One region of the Changpingibacter yushuensis genome, then DNA from elsewhere that is predicted to be linked to it. Evidence: riboswitches for the same ligand, from Rfam matches in the RefSeq annotation. Region 1 holds a riboswitch; the other holds the start of a gene.
The links. A riboswitch is a leader RNA that binds a small molecule or an ion and turns the genes downstream of it on or off. The one in region 1 is predicted to bind FMN.
Positions count from the first base shown of each region.

Region 2: another riboswitch for FMN. It lies ahead of H2O17_RS06525 (ABC transporter permease); the one in region 1 lies ahead of H2O17_RS01805 (riboflavin synthase).

Region 1 is NZ_CP059492.1:433,523-442,183, forward strand. It holds gene H2O17_RS01795 (UbiD family decarboxylase) at 1-642, opposite strand, end outside; gene H2O17_RS01800 (MarR family winged helix-turn-helix transcriptional regulator) at 642-983, shown strand; FMN riboswitch at 1,098-1,229, shown strand; gene H2O17_RS01805 (riboflavin synthase) at 1,311-1,928, shown strand; gene H2O17_RS01810 (MarR family winged helix-turn-helix transcriptional regulator) at 1,980-2,495, shown strand; gene H2O17_RS01815 (OsmC family protein) at 2,563-2,994, opposite strand; gene H2O17_RS01820 (ABC transporter permease) at 3,173-4,348, opposite strand; gene H2O17_RS01825 (ABC transporter ATP-binding protein) at 4,348-5,358, opposite strand; gene H2O17_RS01830 (TetR/AcrR family transcriptional regulator) at 5,427-6,113, opposite strand; tRNA gene H2O17_RS01835 (tRNA-Gln) at 6,165-6,238, shown strand; gene H2O17_RS01840 (NTP transferase domain-containing protein) at 6,317-7,393, shown strand; gene H2O17_RS01845 (ribose-phosphate diphosphokinase) at 7,406-8,386, shown strand; gene H2O17_RS01850 (GNAT family N-acetyltransferase) at 8,454-8,661, opposite strand, start outside.
Region 2 is NZ_CP059492.1:1,493,873-1,502,533, forward strand. It holds gene H2O17_RS06485 (diacylglycerol/lipid kinase family protein) at 1-694, opposite strand, end outside; gene H2O17_RS06490 (hypothetical protein) at 691-1,092, opposite strand; gene H2O17_RS06495 (helix-turn-helix transcriptional regulator) at 1,089-2,117, opposite strand; gene H2O17_RS06500 (helix-turn-helix transcriptional regulator) at 2,114-3,076, opposite strand; gene H2O17_RS06505 (DUF3866 family protein) at 3,144-4,256, shown strand; gene hisG (ATP phosphoribosyltransferase) at 4,268-5,110, opposite strand; gene H2O17_RS06515 (phosphoribosyl-ATP diphosphatase) at 5,118-5,381, opposite strand; gene H2O17_RS06520 (ABC transporter substrate-binding protein) at 5,468-6,496, opposite strand; gene H2O17_RS06525 (ABC transporter permease) at 6,553-7,326, opposite strand; FMN riboswitch at 7,417-7,535, opposite strand; gene H2O17_RS06530 (MMPL family transporter) at 7,619-8,661, opposite strand, start outside.

The DNA of each region.
Region 1 (8,661 bases):
CAGCGGTTTTCCGGCGGCCTCGGCCTTCTTCCTGAATGCGTCAATGTGGCGGCCCGGTGCGAAGAAAATGGATAGCTCGTCGCGGCCCTGCACGGCGATTCGGTGGATCGTCACGTCCGAGTGCCCAGTCTGCGGGTCAGTGCCCAAGAGCAGGCCCATGCAGAAGAATGGTGCGGCGTCCACCGGCGTGTTCGTTGGAGCAGGTAGAAGGGTGCGGATATCGAAGTCCGGTTCGGAGGCCAGATACACCTTTTCCTGCACCGGCGCTTCGTTCCTTGTGACGACGACGGGCTCTCTTGCGTGGTTGAAAGCTTCTGCTACGAGGTGGTTGATAGAAGTGGGAGTTGCTCCCAGAAGCTTGGCAACCCGTGCTCGATCGGCGAGCATTCCCACCAGCACGCTGACATCCTCAAAGCCCACGATATTGGTGAACTGCATGGCCGGCCCGCGACGGGTAGGTCGCATTACTGTTCCGCCGGCGCCGATGTGCTTGTACACGCCTGCGAGCTGCGCGTTTGGGTCCACGGGATGATCCGTGGTGATGAACTGCGTGGGATCGTCCTGGATGAGGGCGAGCGCCGAGCGTAGATCGTTCACTGCGGTGTTCGCCGATGCCGCGTGCGTGTGGTTGGTTGAGCCCATTGCCTGTTCCTCCATATTCATCGGCTGGAGCGCTCTATCGCGCTCGCGACGAGCAGCATCTGACCCAAGCGCAGCTCGCGGCCCAAATGTTCATCACACAAGCCGGCATGCTCAAGCGCCTCCGAAAGCTCCAACGGCTCGGCTTCATTGAGCGGAACATCGATCCAACTGATGCGCGAAAACAGACTGTTTCCCTAACCGATCCGGGCCGCGTGGTGCTCGAATCGGTGCTCGATGAGTTCTTCACCGCCGAACGGAAAAGTTTAGATACATTGAGCGGCCCGCAACGGATCGAGCTGACTCGGATGCTGCGCGAGCTTCTTAACCAACGCGACGATTAGTGCGGCCGAACGCGCTCATTCCATCGATTGTGAATCCGCCATGTGTGGTGAAGTCAATGTGGTCTGGGCACCTTGATGGCTGAGGCGAGGACTATGGTGGGAGGCAAAGTACACCACGTGCTTCGGGGTCGGTGAAAGTCCGAACCGGCGGTTAAAGTCCGCGACCCGTGTGCTGCTCAGTAGCACACGGTTGATCTGGTGAAATTCCAGAACCGACGGTTAGAGTCCGGATGGGAGAATCACACGTGGATTGTGGGGAGTATTCGCCTACCTCCCCATGTGCGGCGCTCCCATCGCGCTTCCCGGAGCCAGAATCTGGGAGAGAACATGTTCACTGGAATTGTTGAAGAACTCGGGACCGTCAAGGACATCATGCTCCAACCCCATGGAGGAGCAACGTTGGCCATCGCTGGACCACTTGCGGTCCAGGGAGCCAAGCGCGGAGATTCCATCGCGGTATCTGGCGTCTGCCTCACTGTGGTGGACCAGCCAGCCGAAGGAGTATTCGTCGTCGACATTATGCCGGAAACGCTGCACCGCACTGCGCTGGGTACCCTGACCGCAGGTAGCCGGGTCAACCTTGAACGCGCGCTACCGGTTGATGGGCGCCTGCATGGGCACATTGTGCAAGGCCACGTGGATGGTGTGGGTCAGCTCAGTAGGCGTGTGGACTCCGACGGGTGGATTGAGCTTCGTGTGGAGGCGCCCGAAGCGCTCACAGGTTTCATTGCTGAGAAGGGCGCGGTTGCGCTCAATGGAGTATCTCTGACAGTGACAACTGTTGTGGGGCATGAGTTTGGTGTGGCGCTTATCCCGGAGACCCTTCGCATGACCAATCTGGGGCTCCTAGATGCGGGCGATCCGGTCAACATCGAGATCGACGTCGTAGCCAGATACGTGGCACAGCTCCTAGAGAAGGGTTCGCTTCCGGCCAAGATCTCGTGACTTTCGGCTGAGTATTGCGGAAAGTATCTCGACGTCGAGTAATCTGGCTACATGAAAACCGCGCGAGAGCCTCGTGATGAGGTGGATGGAATTGTTGAGTCGTGGGGCCGCGAGCGCCCTGACTTTGATCCCGAACCACTTGCGGTGTTCTCTCGAATGGTGCGGCTGACTTACCACATTGACAAGATGCGCAGGCAGGCGTTTACGCGCCACTCGATCGAATCGTGGGAGTTTGAGATGCTTGCTGCGTTGCGCCGTCAAGGCCCTCCGTATCGCCTGACGGCGGGGCGCCTCATGCAGGAGACCCTTGTTTCTTCCGGCACGGTTACTAATCGAATCGATCGAATGGTGGCTCGCGGGAACGCGCGGCGTCTTCCAGATCCCACAGACAAACGAGTGGTTCATGTGGAGGCTACACCGGCGGGAGTGGAGCTCGTGGATCAGGCGATGGCAGATCTGCTGGACCTAGAGAGTGAACAACTTGACGGGCTAGGCGCAGACTCCAGCCGGGAACTTGCCGCGCTGCTGCGTGAGCTTCTGGCCCATTTTGAGCGGGGCGGGAAGTAGTCCTTAGCAGGGAGACCGTGGTGGGAAGTAAGCCGTGGTGTGGCCGGAAGCCGTGGTGGGGCCGGAATCAGTCTTCGCGGGTGATGATGGTTTCATGCGGCACGGCGTGGTCGAGGGTGTGCCCCACAGTGCAGTAGCGGGCGATCGCTGCCAGAGCCCGCTTTCGCGTGTCGGCCTCGGCTTCCGGATCAAGATCCTTGAACTCGGGGATGAGCTCCACAACGAACTTTGTGAATCGATCCTCGTCTTCTCGATACTCGTTGGCGATGACCCCGCTCAATGCGAAGTCATCACCCAACACGTGCGCCAAGCGGGAATCTGCTGACATCGCGTTGCAGCCCAGCAGGGCTGCCTTGAGCAAGTCACCGGGGCTCCACTGGCCTTCGCCCTTGCCGATCTCCAACGTTGCGCCACGCGAGTTCTGCGCATGGTAGGTTCGCGTTCCAGTGCGCTCTAGGGAGACGTCTGGCTGGGTGGGAGTTGAAGTTTGAGAAGTCATGGGCAACCCTTCCGTGAGTTCGTCTTGGTCATCAAGCTTAGTGGGCGAGTCAAGCCCGGCGGTCTGGTCGCCTCAGGTCACGTTGCGGAGCTGGGCACCCCGGCTATCAGGACAACTGGATGCTCCACGGCGCGGTGGCGTTTTGTCCGCCGGGCGCACTCAACTATCAGGACAGGTACTATGCGGCCTTCCTCAAGACCTGCTTGAGCTTGATCCTCTCACCTGTGTGCAGAATGGAACGCTCGTAGATCTTGCCGGCCACTAGGGCGAGCAGTGGAATCGTGATCAGCGTAAGCGCGATAGCGAGCACTTGCTCCCACACCTCGACTCCACCGACTGCCGCACGCATGGGCATCAGGTAAGGGGAAAAGAGTGGCACGTAGGAGAGCACCTTGGTTACGGTGGCATCCGGAAGGTAGGGCACAAGGTAGATCGCAAGGTATAGCGGGATCATCTGCATAAAAATGAGAGGAGTCTGAACTGCGCCCAGATCTTCCTGCCGGGAAACTGTGGCGGAGATTCCGCCAGTGATTCCGGCGAATGTGAAGTAGCCCAGAACGATCCACAGAAGCAGCATCGGCACGTATCCCCACACGCCTAGTGCGCCCAGTGTGCTGATTTGATCCAGCAGTCCTGCGATCCACAAGCCTCCGAGGATGCCGGCTAGGTACACCGCGAAGATGACGAGCATAGCTGAGCCGATGCCTAGGATCTTTCCGAGCAGGAGGGTCCGCGGGCGCACGGTGGTCAACAAGATCTCCACCACGCGGCTCGCTTTCTCTTCTACCACGCCAGCCGAGAGTGTGGAGATTCCCATGAGCGTGATCATCATGAGCATGAGCACACCCACCATGCCCACGGCGTAGCCAATGGGGTTCTCACTGAAGGCGTCAGTTGCCACGCTGGTGACAGTGGTGCTGGCTAGAGCGGCGAGGTTCGCTGATACGTCTGGGGTCAGTGCTCCAGCTTCATCCATCAGCTTCTCCGTTGCGGCCAGTACCACCACGTCCCTGATGGGATCGGCGCCGTCGGTCGAGGTGATGGTGGGAGCCGCGGGACTGCCAGAAATAACTGCGTTGCCGGAATCGCGCGCTACGTCATCTGGATTACCAGAGGTTTCCTCGACACTCACACCCAGTTGCTCAAGATAGGGCGTCAGCGCGTTGGCTTCAGACGTGATGGATACGGATGTGGCTTCAGGGATTGCCTGATCATCAGAGCTGTCATCTCCCAAGAAGATGTTGCCAGCTACGCCGGCGGCGAGGCACAGAATCACGATGACTGCCGTGGAGATTCGCATAGCTTTGGAGCCCAGCAGTGTTGTGAACTCGCGTTTGATGATGAGTCCTAGCATCAGCGCGCCACCTTCTTCCACAGTGACCGTTTGGCCGGCTTAGTTTCGGGTTGATCTGGCGCAGTCACGACGACGACGTCCTTGAACAAGTCCGTCAAGTGTGGCCTGCGGGGCCCGAACTCGTGAACAGGTCCCGCGCTGATCGCGGCTTGCAACACTGTCTGGTCTGAAACTCCGGCGGGTTGATTGAAGATCACGCGGGTGAGCCCCGAAATGGCGGGCGCTTCTGCGCTGCCATCGAGCGGGTCTGGCGCTAGCGTGATGCCGAGCGGGAGGAGTGCGGCGGAAAGCTGTTCGGGTGCAGCTCCGGAAGCGAGTGCCAACTGCTGGGATTCTGTGGAGCGCAGTTCGTTGATTGTTCCTTCGGCAACCATGTGACCTTGGGAAATAATGCCTACCCTGTCGCACAACCTCTCCACCAGATCGAGCTGATGGGAGGAGAACACCACGGACGCGCCAGATTCCACTTTCTCTTTGAGGACCTGAGACATCACATCTACTGCTACTGGATCCAATCCGGAGAAGGGTTCATCAAGCACCATGAGCGTGGGGTTGTGGATGAGTGCTGCTGCGAGCTGCACGCGCTGCTGGTTTCCGAGGGAGAGCTTTTGTACGTTGTCCTCACGGCGTGCCTGAATGCCCAAGCGCTCAGTCCAGTACTCCATTGCTGCGTGTGCTTCGGACTTGTTCATCCCGTGCAAGCGAGCCAGGTATTCGAGTTGTGGCCCCACGGCGAATCTGGGATACAGGCCGCGTTCCTCTGGCATGTAGCCGATCGTCTTGCGAGCCTCGAAGGAGATAGGTGCGCCGTTCCACGTGACCTCACCTGAATCGGCAGACATAACTCCCAGCATGATCCGCATCGCGGTGGTCTTGCCTGCTCCGTTCGAGCCGACGAACCCGAACATCTCCCCCTTTCCCACATTGAAGGAGAGATCGCGAAGCGCTTGCAATGATCCAAATGACTTGTTGAGGTGATCGATACCCAGCATTGGGCCAGCGAGTGGCATATCTATCCTCACGAGATAGGTGTGATTGCGTTTACAGGTTACCAAATCGTTTGATTCGTGCCGGAATCCTAGTTTGGAGTGCCTCCCCATTCTTCCCCGTCAGGGTTGGGAACCGTCACTAGGTGGGGGTCGCGTTCCATTGAGCGAAGGCCGAGCCACAGCAGGTTGGTCACATGGGCCGCCACCGTGCCCTTGTCAGGTGCTTGTACCTCAACCCACCACTGGCCGATCCGGCCGATCGCACCGGCCAAGAGCTGACCGTAGATGGGAGCAGTCTGCGGATCTTGACCCAGTTCTTCCATAACGGGGGCGAGCATTTCCGTCACTTGTTCGGCAACGTCGGCAATCACCGTGGTGAACGTTCCTCCGCTCACAGCGGTGGGAGATTGGTGGGAAAGCAGGCGGAAGCCATCAGGGCTTTCGTCAATGTAGTCCAGCAGTGACAGGAGGATTCTCTCCAGCATCTCGCGCGGGTGCTGCCCTGGGATCATCTGGCTAGCCAACATCTCCGAGAGAGATGTCACTTCGCGATCCACGATTACTTGGTAGAGACCTTCCTTGCCGCCGAAGTGTTCGTAGACCACGGGCTTGGAGACTTGGGCCGCAGCGGCGATTTCCTCAATGGAAACGGCGTCATACCCGCGAGTTCCGAACAGCTCACGTGCGACGCCGATGAGTTGCTCGCGCCGGTCGGCTCGAGTCATGCGAATTCGCGGGCGAGGATCGCGCCGGTTTGTGAGTTCGGATTCATTCATGGTTTCATTATGACTGCTGAACGGCTGACGGTAGAATCATTCCGTTCATATTCCGCCTTGGTGTAATGGCAGCACAAAGGTCTTTGGAACCTTTGGTCCAGGTTCGAACCCTGGAGGCGGAGCCAAACTCACATGTGAATACTCGCCCTCGAAAGCTGACGCGGGGTAGGCTAGTTTCGGTTCAACGAGAAGAGGGGAAAGCTGTGAGTTCTGGGCGTCCAGCGGCGGTCGTGATTCTTGCCGCAGGGCAGGGAACGCGAATGCACTCGGCAACACCCAAGGTGCTGCATTCACTGTGCGGGCGCACTCTTCTTGGTCATGCAATTGCAGCTGCGCGCGGGCTCCGACCCGAATATGTCGTGGTGGTGGTTCGTCACGAACGCGATGCAGTTGCCGCCCACGCGTTGGAATGTGATCCGGACGTCATCATCGCTGATCAGGATGCGATCATGGGTACGGGGCGCGCAGTTTGGTGCGGCCTCCAAGAACTTCCAGCATCGCTTTCCGGGTCTGTTACGGTCATGGCCGGCGATACGCCATTGCTCGATACGCAGACCCTCAGCCACCTGAACGAACGTCACGATTCCAATGCGGTCACGGTTCTCACCACAAACGTTTCCGATCCAACTGGATATGGCCGAATCTTGCGTGACAGCACCGGGAGTATTTGCGGCGTCGTCGAACACAAGGATGCGGATCCCGCCCAACGCGCGATCACGGAGATCAATACCTCCACCTACTCGTTTGACCTCGAGTTTCTCCGCAGCGCGCTGGAGAACCTGTCAAGTTCTAACGCGCAAGGTGAGCTGTATCTGACGGACGTTGTTGAACAGGCCTACTCATCGGGCAGCGGGGTTGGGGACTACGTTGTCTCGGACTCTTGGCTGGTGGAAGGGTGTAACGATCTGGTTCAGCTGGCTGCTTTGCGTCACGAGATGAATAAGCGAATCCTTGACGCTTGGATGCGTTCAGGTGTTTCTATCGTGGACCCAGCCACAACCGCTGTGGACGTCGACGTCACGCTCGAACCCGATTCTTGTATTCTTCCGGGAACTCAACTCCATGGACACACAGATGTGCGTGCGCAGGCAGTTGTGGGACCCGGCGAGTTCACCGACACCGTTGTTGGTGCTCGCGCTGTGGCGTGTCACGTGGTGGCACGCGGTGGCGCAATCCCGGCCGGAACTACTCTTCCGCCATTTACGATTTTTCCGGTGGAGCAGGGGACTGCCGGAAGCACCGACGCTTTGGGCGGAATTCCCGCCGGGCAGCATCACTGACAGGGAGCACCAATGACGGGTATGCAGGTATCCAACGAGAAGCGACTAGTTCTGTTGAGCGGCCGGGCACACCCGGAACTTGCAGATGCTGTAGCAAAGGAGTTGGGCATTGAGCTCCTCCCGATTACCGCGTATGACTTCGCAAGCTCGGAGATCTACGTCCGATTCGATGAGTCGATCCGAGGCGCAGATGTGTTCATTCTGCAGTCCCACCCAGCTCCGATCAACAAGTGGCTCATGGAGCAGCTCATCATGGTGGATGCCGCCAAGCGCGCTTCCGCCAAGCGCATCACCGCTGTTTCGCCGTACTATCCCTACGCCCGCCAAGACAAGAAGCATATGGGCCGCGAACCCATTTCGGCTCGCTTGGTTGCTGACTTGTACAAGGCTGCTGGGGTTGATCGCATCATGAGCGTTGATCTTCACGCGGCACAGGCGCAAGGTTTCTTCGACGGCCCGGTGGATCACTTGTGGGCTATGCCAACATTGGTGGAGTACGTGCGTACCCGCATCGATCCGGATGAGGCCGTGATTGTTTCGCCCGACGCCGGGCGTATCAAGGTAGCTGAACAGTGGGGCAACCGTCTGGGTGGCGTGCCGTTGGCATTCGTGCACAAGACGCGTGACATCTCGCGGCCAAACCAAGCCACAGCGAACCGCGTGGTGGGCGATGTGCGCGGCCGCACGGCTGTGATCGTGGACGATCTCATCGACACGGCCGGAACGATCTGTGGTGCGGTGCGCGTTGTACTTGATGCTGGCGCGAAGGACGTTATCATCGCGGCCACCCACGGGGTGCTCTCCGATCCTGCTGTCACGCGGCTTGGGGAAAGCGGGGTGCGTGAAGTTATCGTGACTGATACTTTGCCCATCCCTGCGGAGAAGCGCTTCCCACAGCTGACAGTTCTTCCGATTGCCCCTGTACTGGCCAATGCAATCGATGCAGTATTCGAGGACGGCTCAGTGACGTCGCTGTTTGACGGCGTGCACTGAGCCCTGAACGCGCTGGATGTGTGTGGGGTGTGGGCGGGAGCGCGTGGCGCTCCCGCCCACACCTGCACTATTCCTCCGAGGGTCGCTTGTGAGTCCACTGCTGCCTAGTCATCGTGTACAGGACACAGTGCTGAAGGTTATCCGGCAGCTCGGGATCCTCCACATCCATCTCAAACGTGAACCCTATTCGCTCCATGACGGCGATGCTGGGGGTGTTCTGGCTGACTGCCAGCGAACCGAGGATAGGGAGCCTCTCAATACCGAACGCGTAATCG
Region 2 (8,661 bases), 1.1 Mb from region 1:
GCACGTAGGCGACGACGACGTCAAGTTGGCCGTTGTTTGTTCGCGCCGTTGGTGCGATGTTCATTCCGCCGCCCACAAAGCGAGTATTTGCTACGGAAATAAGGGTAGCCGGGCCGGCGTGCGCTACGCCGTCGATCTCAATCCTCACACCGTACGTCTGATAGTTGGCCAGTTCCTCGCCTGTGGCACGCAAGTAGCGCAAATTGCCCTTCGGCCAGTTCAGGAGGTTGGTGCGCGAGTTGATAGCCGCGTCAATGCCTGCCGAAAGCACCGCCAAGGCGTGGGTAGTGCCATGAGATCCGGTGATCTCCATGACGTCGGTAGCCCGGGAACGCTCGCCAAACAGACTGCTCATCACTTGATGAATGGAGTTTGAGACGTTGAGGATGGGAAGCCTGAACTCTCTGGCAATGTCATTTCCGGAGCCCACTGCCACAATTCCAAGCGGCAAACCCGTGCCGGCCACCGCGTCCACGCCCAGATGCACCATGCCGTCACCACCCACAGCCAGGAGCGCGTCGATACGGTTGGATGCAACAGCGTCCTTGCAGTTCGCCAACGCTTGGCGAGCGCTTTGCCCTGAAAGATCAACGATTTCAACGGGATAGGACTCGAGTACACGGAAAGCCTCTTGCCCCAGCATTCCGCCTCGGCCCCGGCCACTGGCCGGGTTGACGGCTACGCCAATTCTCACTGCACATCACCGTTGGAAAGCATCTGAGCCTTTTCTACCTTGCGGTCCTGCCATCCGTTACGGGCATGTTGTACGTTCATGCGCGGAAAGCTCGAGGAGGTAACTGTGCCCCAGCGCTCGATTGAACGGTCAAGGCGAGTGTGACGGGCAGCCGAACGCTCACGTGAGGTCCGCCCTAGATCGTCTATCGCTTGGTGCACCCTCGCGCAATCGGTCGGAGGTAACAGCTGTGGGTCTGGAGGCAGCGGCGGATACCGATTGAAACGATCGGATGCTTCTTCGGCGAAGCTGCTGGCCGAGCGCCCCAAGCCTTTGAGAGAACGGATGAGGGAGCGCACACTGAAGAACAGATAAAGGCAAAGCAGGGCGATAACAACAAGTGTGATCAGGACCTTCATCTATTCTCCTTCAACAGCTGACCGAACCGAGCGGACATTCTCTCTGCGACGTCCTGAGGCTCAATGCCAACCACTGCATCACCCAATTGCACCACCAGGCCGGCCAACCAATCCTCAGAGGTTACGGGCATTGAGATGACAAGCTTACCCTCCAGTTCCGTGGCTACTGTACCCGGCAAAGTCTCGGCAGCCCAACGGCCCGCTCGGGTCACTGTCAACGTCACATGCTGACCCGATGGCTGCCATGCACTTCCTCCACTATTGAGGGATTCTCTGGAGGTGGAGTCCTCTGCTGATACCCCTTCTCTGGCAATCCTGATCTCCTCACGCGATGCCTTCTTGCCAATGCGAGCATCGGCGATGCGATCCAAGCGGTATCGTCTGATTTCGCCGCTCTTGGAGCCTCGGAGAGCCGGGTTCAGTCCCGAAAGAATGCTGAACGGCACAAGGTCCACCTCGGTCACTTCTGCATGCAAAGAAGGGCCCGGGCGGTAATAGGAAAAAACGACGTGGTGTTTCGTCTCAATTGCGGCCACGATCTGGGCCAACGATTCGCCGTCGATCGGGAGGCTTGGTTCCCCCCACACTGCAGCACCGAAGCCGGCGGCCTCTGCCGACTGGCGAAGTTTGCCGCGCACCTCCAAAAGCGCATCCTGAGCTGGACCTGGTGGCGTGACCTCCAGTAGGGAGTCCAAGAGTGCCACAATCACGAGTGCCTCGTCGAGAGTCAAGTCGAGTTGGGGCATGCCCATCCCGCTCATATCGCCAAGCGAAACAACTGAGTCTGGGCTGGCGGGCTCCTCGCCTTCTTCAAGAGCCGAGTCAGGTAGCGGAAGCGAAAGGTCAAAGTTTGGTGCCTCACCGGGGAAGTCCACAGTATTGGCTTCCCACAGGAGAGTCAGCACTTTGCTCCACTTCATGTTGAAGTGGTTCCCAATCTCCCCCAGCGTTGAGGTCCGGCTGGGCATCCGATCCAGGTACACCAGAATCGCTTGTGTAGCGACGACGTCGTAGACGGCTATCACGATGTTTCTCCCAACCCGGCCAAGTGTGCCAACCTTGCACGCCACTGGGAAACGAGTTCATCGTCTCCAACTAGTTTCACGTCAACTCCGTAGGTCATGAGGCATTCTGCAAGCCGATTGCGGTCCATGTTGACGAACTCGTAGCACTGCCAACCCTCTGGGGTTCCTGGTAGCTCATTGCACGTCTGCCCTCGCCGAGCAAAGGGTGCCGAGGTGCCGGGGCGGATCGCCACCACTGCCCTGGCCACTGAAAACGCATTGTTTGGAGTAGATGCGGTGAGGTCTGGCTGGCGGATAAACGGATCACCCGCCTCCAAGGATCCCTCTTGTATGCGCGATATGCGAAAGGTCCGTTCAAACCATGCACCCTTGTTCTTTGATGAGTTCCCAGAGACGTAGAAGGCGTCAAAATGCTCCGAAAGCTCGACTGGCTCAACCTCGTACGTCGCGTACCCGGAAGAATCACCATCTGGATATTGGAATGAAAGAACTCGAGAATCTTGAATAGCGCGAGCCACCACCGCCACGCAGTCACCTGCTGGAATTGCTGCTTGAAGATATCGCACGTTGGTTTGCGATGCTTGGGATGCTTGGGATGTTGCAAGGAGTTTCTGAAGCCCGTTGCGCACAGTGAACATTCGTTCGTCACTATTGCTCATTGCGCCGAGCGCCGCCTTGAGGAGGCCAAGGTCCAGCTGAGAGACTGTTGCAACCAGTGGGGCCGATCGGTCATAGACGTATGCGCTACCATCAGTGACAATCGGATATCCGGCTCGTCGCAGGTCCTTGATGTCACGAACTATGTATCGATCAGACGTCAACTCGCTAAGGCCTGCATATGGCAAGACGACTTCGCGAATCTGCGTTGCCGTGACACCGTTGTGGGACCGAATGAACTCGAGCAATGCAAGCTGCCGTTCTTGTGTGAGTCGACGCCCAGATTCACCATTTTCATTCACGCATCACACAATAGCCGACCTGACCACGCTCAGGTGCCCAGACGTTGATTGATAACCTTAGCAGGTGATGATCTGGCGGGCCGGTACGGTCAATGAAGTGACAAAAGCATGGGGCGACGCACGTGAATGCCGCGTGACCTTGGAAGATGGCTCGATGCACCGGGCGCTCGCGTACACCTTACTTGTGGGCACGCCAGAACCCGGCGACCGGGTACTGCTCAGTGCTTCTGCGGTTGCACGCCGCCTGGGAACCGGTGGGTACCTCATGATCGTTGCTATTCCCGATCGGCTCCCATCCGATCCAGCTCCTGAACCGGGCCACATTGTCAAGGCTCGTTACACGCCCCTTCAGTACATGACCATGGGAGCCGATGAACAGGAGTCGCCATGGCATGAGCTCCTGGAAGAAGCCGATTCCATCAGCGGTATGCCCGTAGTAGTTGCGGACTTGCATTCCGCACTTCCAGCGGTGGTTGCAGCGATTCATGCTAAGCGTCCAGCTGCCCGTATCGCGTACATAATGGACGACGGCGGTGCCTTGCCCGCGTGGTTCTCCCAGGTGTGCGCGGGGCTCACGAGTGCTGGTGCCATACTCGGCACCATCACAGCAGGACAAGCTTTCGGGGGCCAGCTTGAGACAGTGAACGTACACACCGCTCTTCTCGCCGCAAAGCTGGTGTGGGATGCGGACATCGCAGTCATTTCTCAAGGCCCAGGAAACCTCGGCACGGGAACACGCTGGGGCTTTTCCGGCACATCCGTTGGAGAAGCGGTTAATGCTGTCAACACTTTGGGTGGGCAGGCAGTCGGCCTGCTCAGGATGTCCAACGCAGATCCCCGCGGGCGCCACGCTGGCCTTTCTCACCACAGCCTGACTGCCTTAACGCGCGTTGCGCTGAGTCCTGCGCTGTGCCCAGTTCCCGAGCTATCCTCTGAAGATCCCCTGTCCCAGTTAGTCGAACATTCCATGCGGCAGCTGGTTTCTGAGCAGCTTGACACCTTGTTCGCATGCCGCCGATTGACGCGGTTGGACGTCTCAACAGCGGGCCTCTCCGAAGCCTTCAGCGCATCGCCAGTGCCGTTGCGAACCATGGGCCGCAATGAAACAGAAGATCCGCTCGCCTTCCTCGCTGCCGGGGTGGCAGGATTCGCGGCAGCGGATCTTCTGAAAACGAAGTAGCGGAATCGAACTCAGACTCGGCAGGCCAGAATCGGCGTCACGATGATGCCGCGGGCTCCTGCTTCATACAAGCTATCCATCACTCTGTTAGTGGCGTTTTGTGGGACCATTGCCCGAACGGCAAACCAGCCATCCTCATGCAGGTTAGAAATGGTGGGCGATTGCAAACCCGGTGTCAGCTTGATCGCCTCTTCGAGGTGCTCGGCTGGACAATCGTAATCGACCATGACGTAGCGGCGCGCAACCAATACACCCTCTAGGCGGCGATCCAGAACTTCGAGACCCTCAGGGATCTCGTGGTTACCCACAATCAGCACAGCTTCCGAGCTGAGGATCGGATCTCCAAAGACTTCGAGCCCGGCCTGACGCAAAGTTGAGCCGGTCTCAACTACGTCAGCAATCAGATCTGCCACCCCAAGCTGAACCGACGATTCAACAGCACCATCAAGGTGAACCACTTCAGCGGGGATGTCGTGTTCCTGCAGATACTGACGCACAAGGCCGTCATATGCGGTGGCAACCCGCTTGCCGCGAATGTGTTCGATCGACTGGCAGGTTCCCTTAGGCGCAGCGAACCGGAACGTGGAGCGGGCAAAGCCAAGTGGGCGATGCTCTGTAGCATCGGCCCCCGAATCCAACAGCAGATCGCGCCCAGTAATTCCGACGTCCACGGTTCCCGCACCCACATACACCGCAACATCGCGCGGACGGATGAAGAAGAACTCCACATCGTTTTCAGCGTCCGTCAGGACAAGTTCCCGGGGATCGCGGCGCTGGCGGTACCCTGCCTCAATAAGCATCTGAGACGCTGGCGCGGACAATGACCCCTTGTTGGGGACGGCAATTCGCAACATGTGTTTCCTAGAGGTAGCGGTAGACGTCGTCGAGCGTGAGGCCACGCGCAATCAGCATGACCTGAAGGTGGTAGAGCAACTGAGAGGACTCCTCAGCCAAGGATTCGTCACTCTCATATTCAGCTGCAAGCCAGACTTCACCGGCTTCCTCCACAATCTTCTTGCCGATGCCATGGACGCCGCGATCAAGTTCCTCGACAGTGCCCGAACCTTCCGGACGTTCAATTGCCTTACGGGACAACTCTTCAAAGAGCTGGTCAAAAGTCTTCACGTTCCCAGCTTACAAGGCCTGAATGCAAAGCACGCGGCCCGTCCGCAATGCAGTTGCGAACGGGCCGCGCGACAGGGCAAACCGATCTACTTGGTCAGGTCGACGAAAGCCTCAGTGACGTCCACTGAGCCGCCCAGCAGCCCGTTCTGATCCATGAAAGATCCCATCGAGTTCCACAGGTCAGCGTCCTGTTCACCGAAAACATCTCCTGCCGTATACAGTTTCAGCGTCTGCTCTAGCACCTGCTTGGCATTTGCCTTGCGGTCGTCGTCGACCAAATCTGTGACGTACTTAGCCGAGATATCCACGGCCTCATCGGGATTCTCTGTGCAGAACTGGATCGCCTTATCCAATGCAGCCAGCACCTTGACGTAAGCTTCCTTGTTCTTGCTGAGGTTCTCAGAAAGCGATCCCATACCCACTGCGACCAACGGCAAACCGCCGTCCACAAGATCGATCGAACGCACAGTCGAGAGATCGGCAGCACCCGTTGAGCCATCCCCTGACAACGCCGAAGCTATCGTCACAAGATCAGAATTCGAGTAGCCGATAATGGCGTCCACTTGTCCCGATGCCAACGCGGCCGCTTGGGTGTAGCCAATGTACTGGACATCGATATCCGAATCTGAGAAGCCAGCGGCATTCATCATCGCGAGCAGGGCAAAGTAGTTCTCACCATACTCACCTGGGAGGCCAACCGAATGACCCTTCAAGTCAGCGATCGACGTGATATCCGAATCAGCCGGAACGATCAGCGTGACAGGATAATCCTGGTACATCGTGGCCCAATTGACCACGTCAATCCCATTTGAACGCCCCTGGAGCATCTCGTCTCCGCCGGCAAACACCGCGTCCTCTTCGCCCGATTGGAGGGCGCCCAGTAGTGCCTCTTGGGAGCCGTGGTGGCGAAGCGTCACGTCAAGCCCTTCATCAGCAAAGTACCCATTCTCCAGCGCAACATAGAACGGTGCGAACTGAATATCTGGAATGTATGTCAAGCCCAGCGTGAGCTTCGTCGTATCCGTTGTAGTCCCAGTGGCTGAATCGTCTGATTGACTCGAACAACCCGCAAGCGCCAATGTAGCGCCCACAACAACAGCAAGAATCTTCTTCATGTTTCCTCAAATGCAGATTTCCGGCGAGTTCCCCCGCCAACCGATGCGCTGAGTACTCAGCGTGGGCGCGCATCACGAATCAGGTAGTTCGCTCTCTGCTCAACGAATGCGATCAGGCCATAGATCGCCATAGCACAGCAAGCAAGCAAGATGATCGTGGCAAACATGCCTTTGACGTCCGCGGAACCCTGGGAGCTGAGTAGCGTCATCCCCAAGCCGTTTCCGCCAATGATCATTTCGCCAACCACAGCACCGGTGATCGATAGCGTGAATCCCGTACGCAATCCAGCTAGAATCCCGGGCGCTGCAAGAGGAAGTTCCATGTAGCGAATGAGAGTCCAGCCCGATGCCCCATCCAACCGCGCGGCGCCCAGCACATCATGATTGATATGCCGGAAACCAACTGAACTGGAGATGACCACGGGAAAAACCACCATAATCGTGCACAAAACGATGATGGGAAGCTTGCCGTAGCCAATCCAGATGGTCAAGAGGGGAGCAATTGCAACCGCAGGAATCGCCTGGGCCGCAGCGAGGTACGGCTGCACAGCGCGGGCAAAAAGCCGCGACTTAGCAATGCCGTAACCAGTTGGTATGCCCAAGATTGCTGCAATCGCGCAGCCGCCAAGAGCTTCCTGAAGCGTGACCCATGTGGCCGTGGCAAGGTAACCCTGCTGCAGCCCATAGATCAGGCGCCCGACAGCCGATTGAGGAGTTGGCAGAAATGCGGTGTCAATAACTCCGAACGTAGTGGTTGCCCACCACACTCCAAGCAGCACGATGCCAAGGACCAACGATGGAACCCAAGCTTTGCGCCTTCTTGACTTCACGATGCCTCTCCCCTACTCAGCTTCGGGGAATTCAGACACGAACGAAAGACAGCATGCGCATGACGCCCAAAGCGAACATGCATGCTGAATCACGTGCGCCTCCCATCCGGACTTTAACCGTCGGTCAGGGAGTTCCACCCTGTCCACCGCAAATGCGGGTCGCGGACTATTACCGCCGGTTCAGACTTTCACTGACCCCGGAGCACAATGTGTTCTTTTTGATTATGCTCATGCACCACCGGCAATCGCAACTTCGGCCTGGTCACACTCCGTGTGGCATCGGCTACTCTGGCTATTCGCGGAAGCCAACTCGCTCTGCCAGACGCTGAAGCGGCCGCGGCGCCCACCAGTTCCATTTGCCCAAGACCGTCATCGTGGCCGGCACAAGAAGCAAGCGCGTAATAGTGGCATCCGTGACCACCATGATTGCAAGTGCCACACCGATTTGCTCAATAGCGATCATCTCGCCAGTGGCAAATCCGATGAAGACAGCCACGATAATCGCTGCGGCCGACGTGATGATACGCCCAGAACGCTGCAGGCCTTTCTCGACTGCGAGGTCGTTGCTCTCCCCCGCGTCCCAGTACTCCTTGATACGCGCTAGCAAGAAGACCTCATAGTCCATAGCCAACCCGAACCCGAACGCAATCATGCACGCAACAATGAACGCCACTAGTCCATCCGTGACGGGCACACCTATGCCCTGCTGGAAGATGAAGCTTGTAGCGCCCAAGGCGGCCAGCAAAGACAGAGAATTGATAATCAGCGCCTTGATAGGAACCAACAGCGATCCAGTCATGAGGAACAGCAGGACCATCACCGCAACCACTACCACGGCAAGAGCAAGCGGAGCGTCGGCAGTCATAGAGTCGACGATGTCGCGTTGGAGCGCCGCGGCGCCCCCAACCCACATACGAGAACCCACATCCATGTCACGCATCTGTTCCATCACGGCGCTGACTTCGGAGCCTGTCTGATCGGCTGCGCTGACTCGCACGTTGATGAGGGTCATCGTCGGATCGGAATCCAGCGGCTGCGCCACAACGAAATCTATGCCATTGATTTCCTCTATAGCTGAAACCACCGCGTTCGAATCCTCCACAGGAATGCCAACTACGGCCTGCACCGAAGGAGTTGCCAGTGCTGGGTAGTTGGTCTGAAGCGTGTCATAGGCTTGTGAAAGAGCCGAATCCTGAGGGATGTAATCGCTCATATTGCTGCGCATCGTGAAGCTGTGCAGCGGTAACGTCATCATGACAAGCAACGCCAACGTGCCCGCCATGACCCGCCACGGGTGCGCCTGAACGCGCCGAGCGATCCGTGAGAACACGCCGT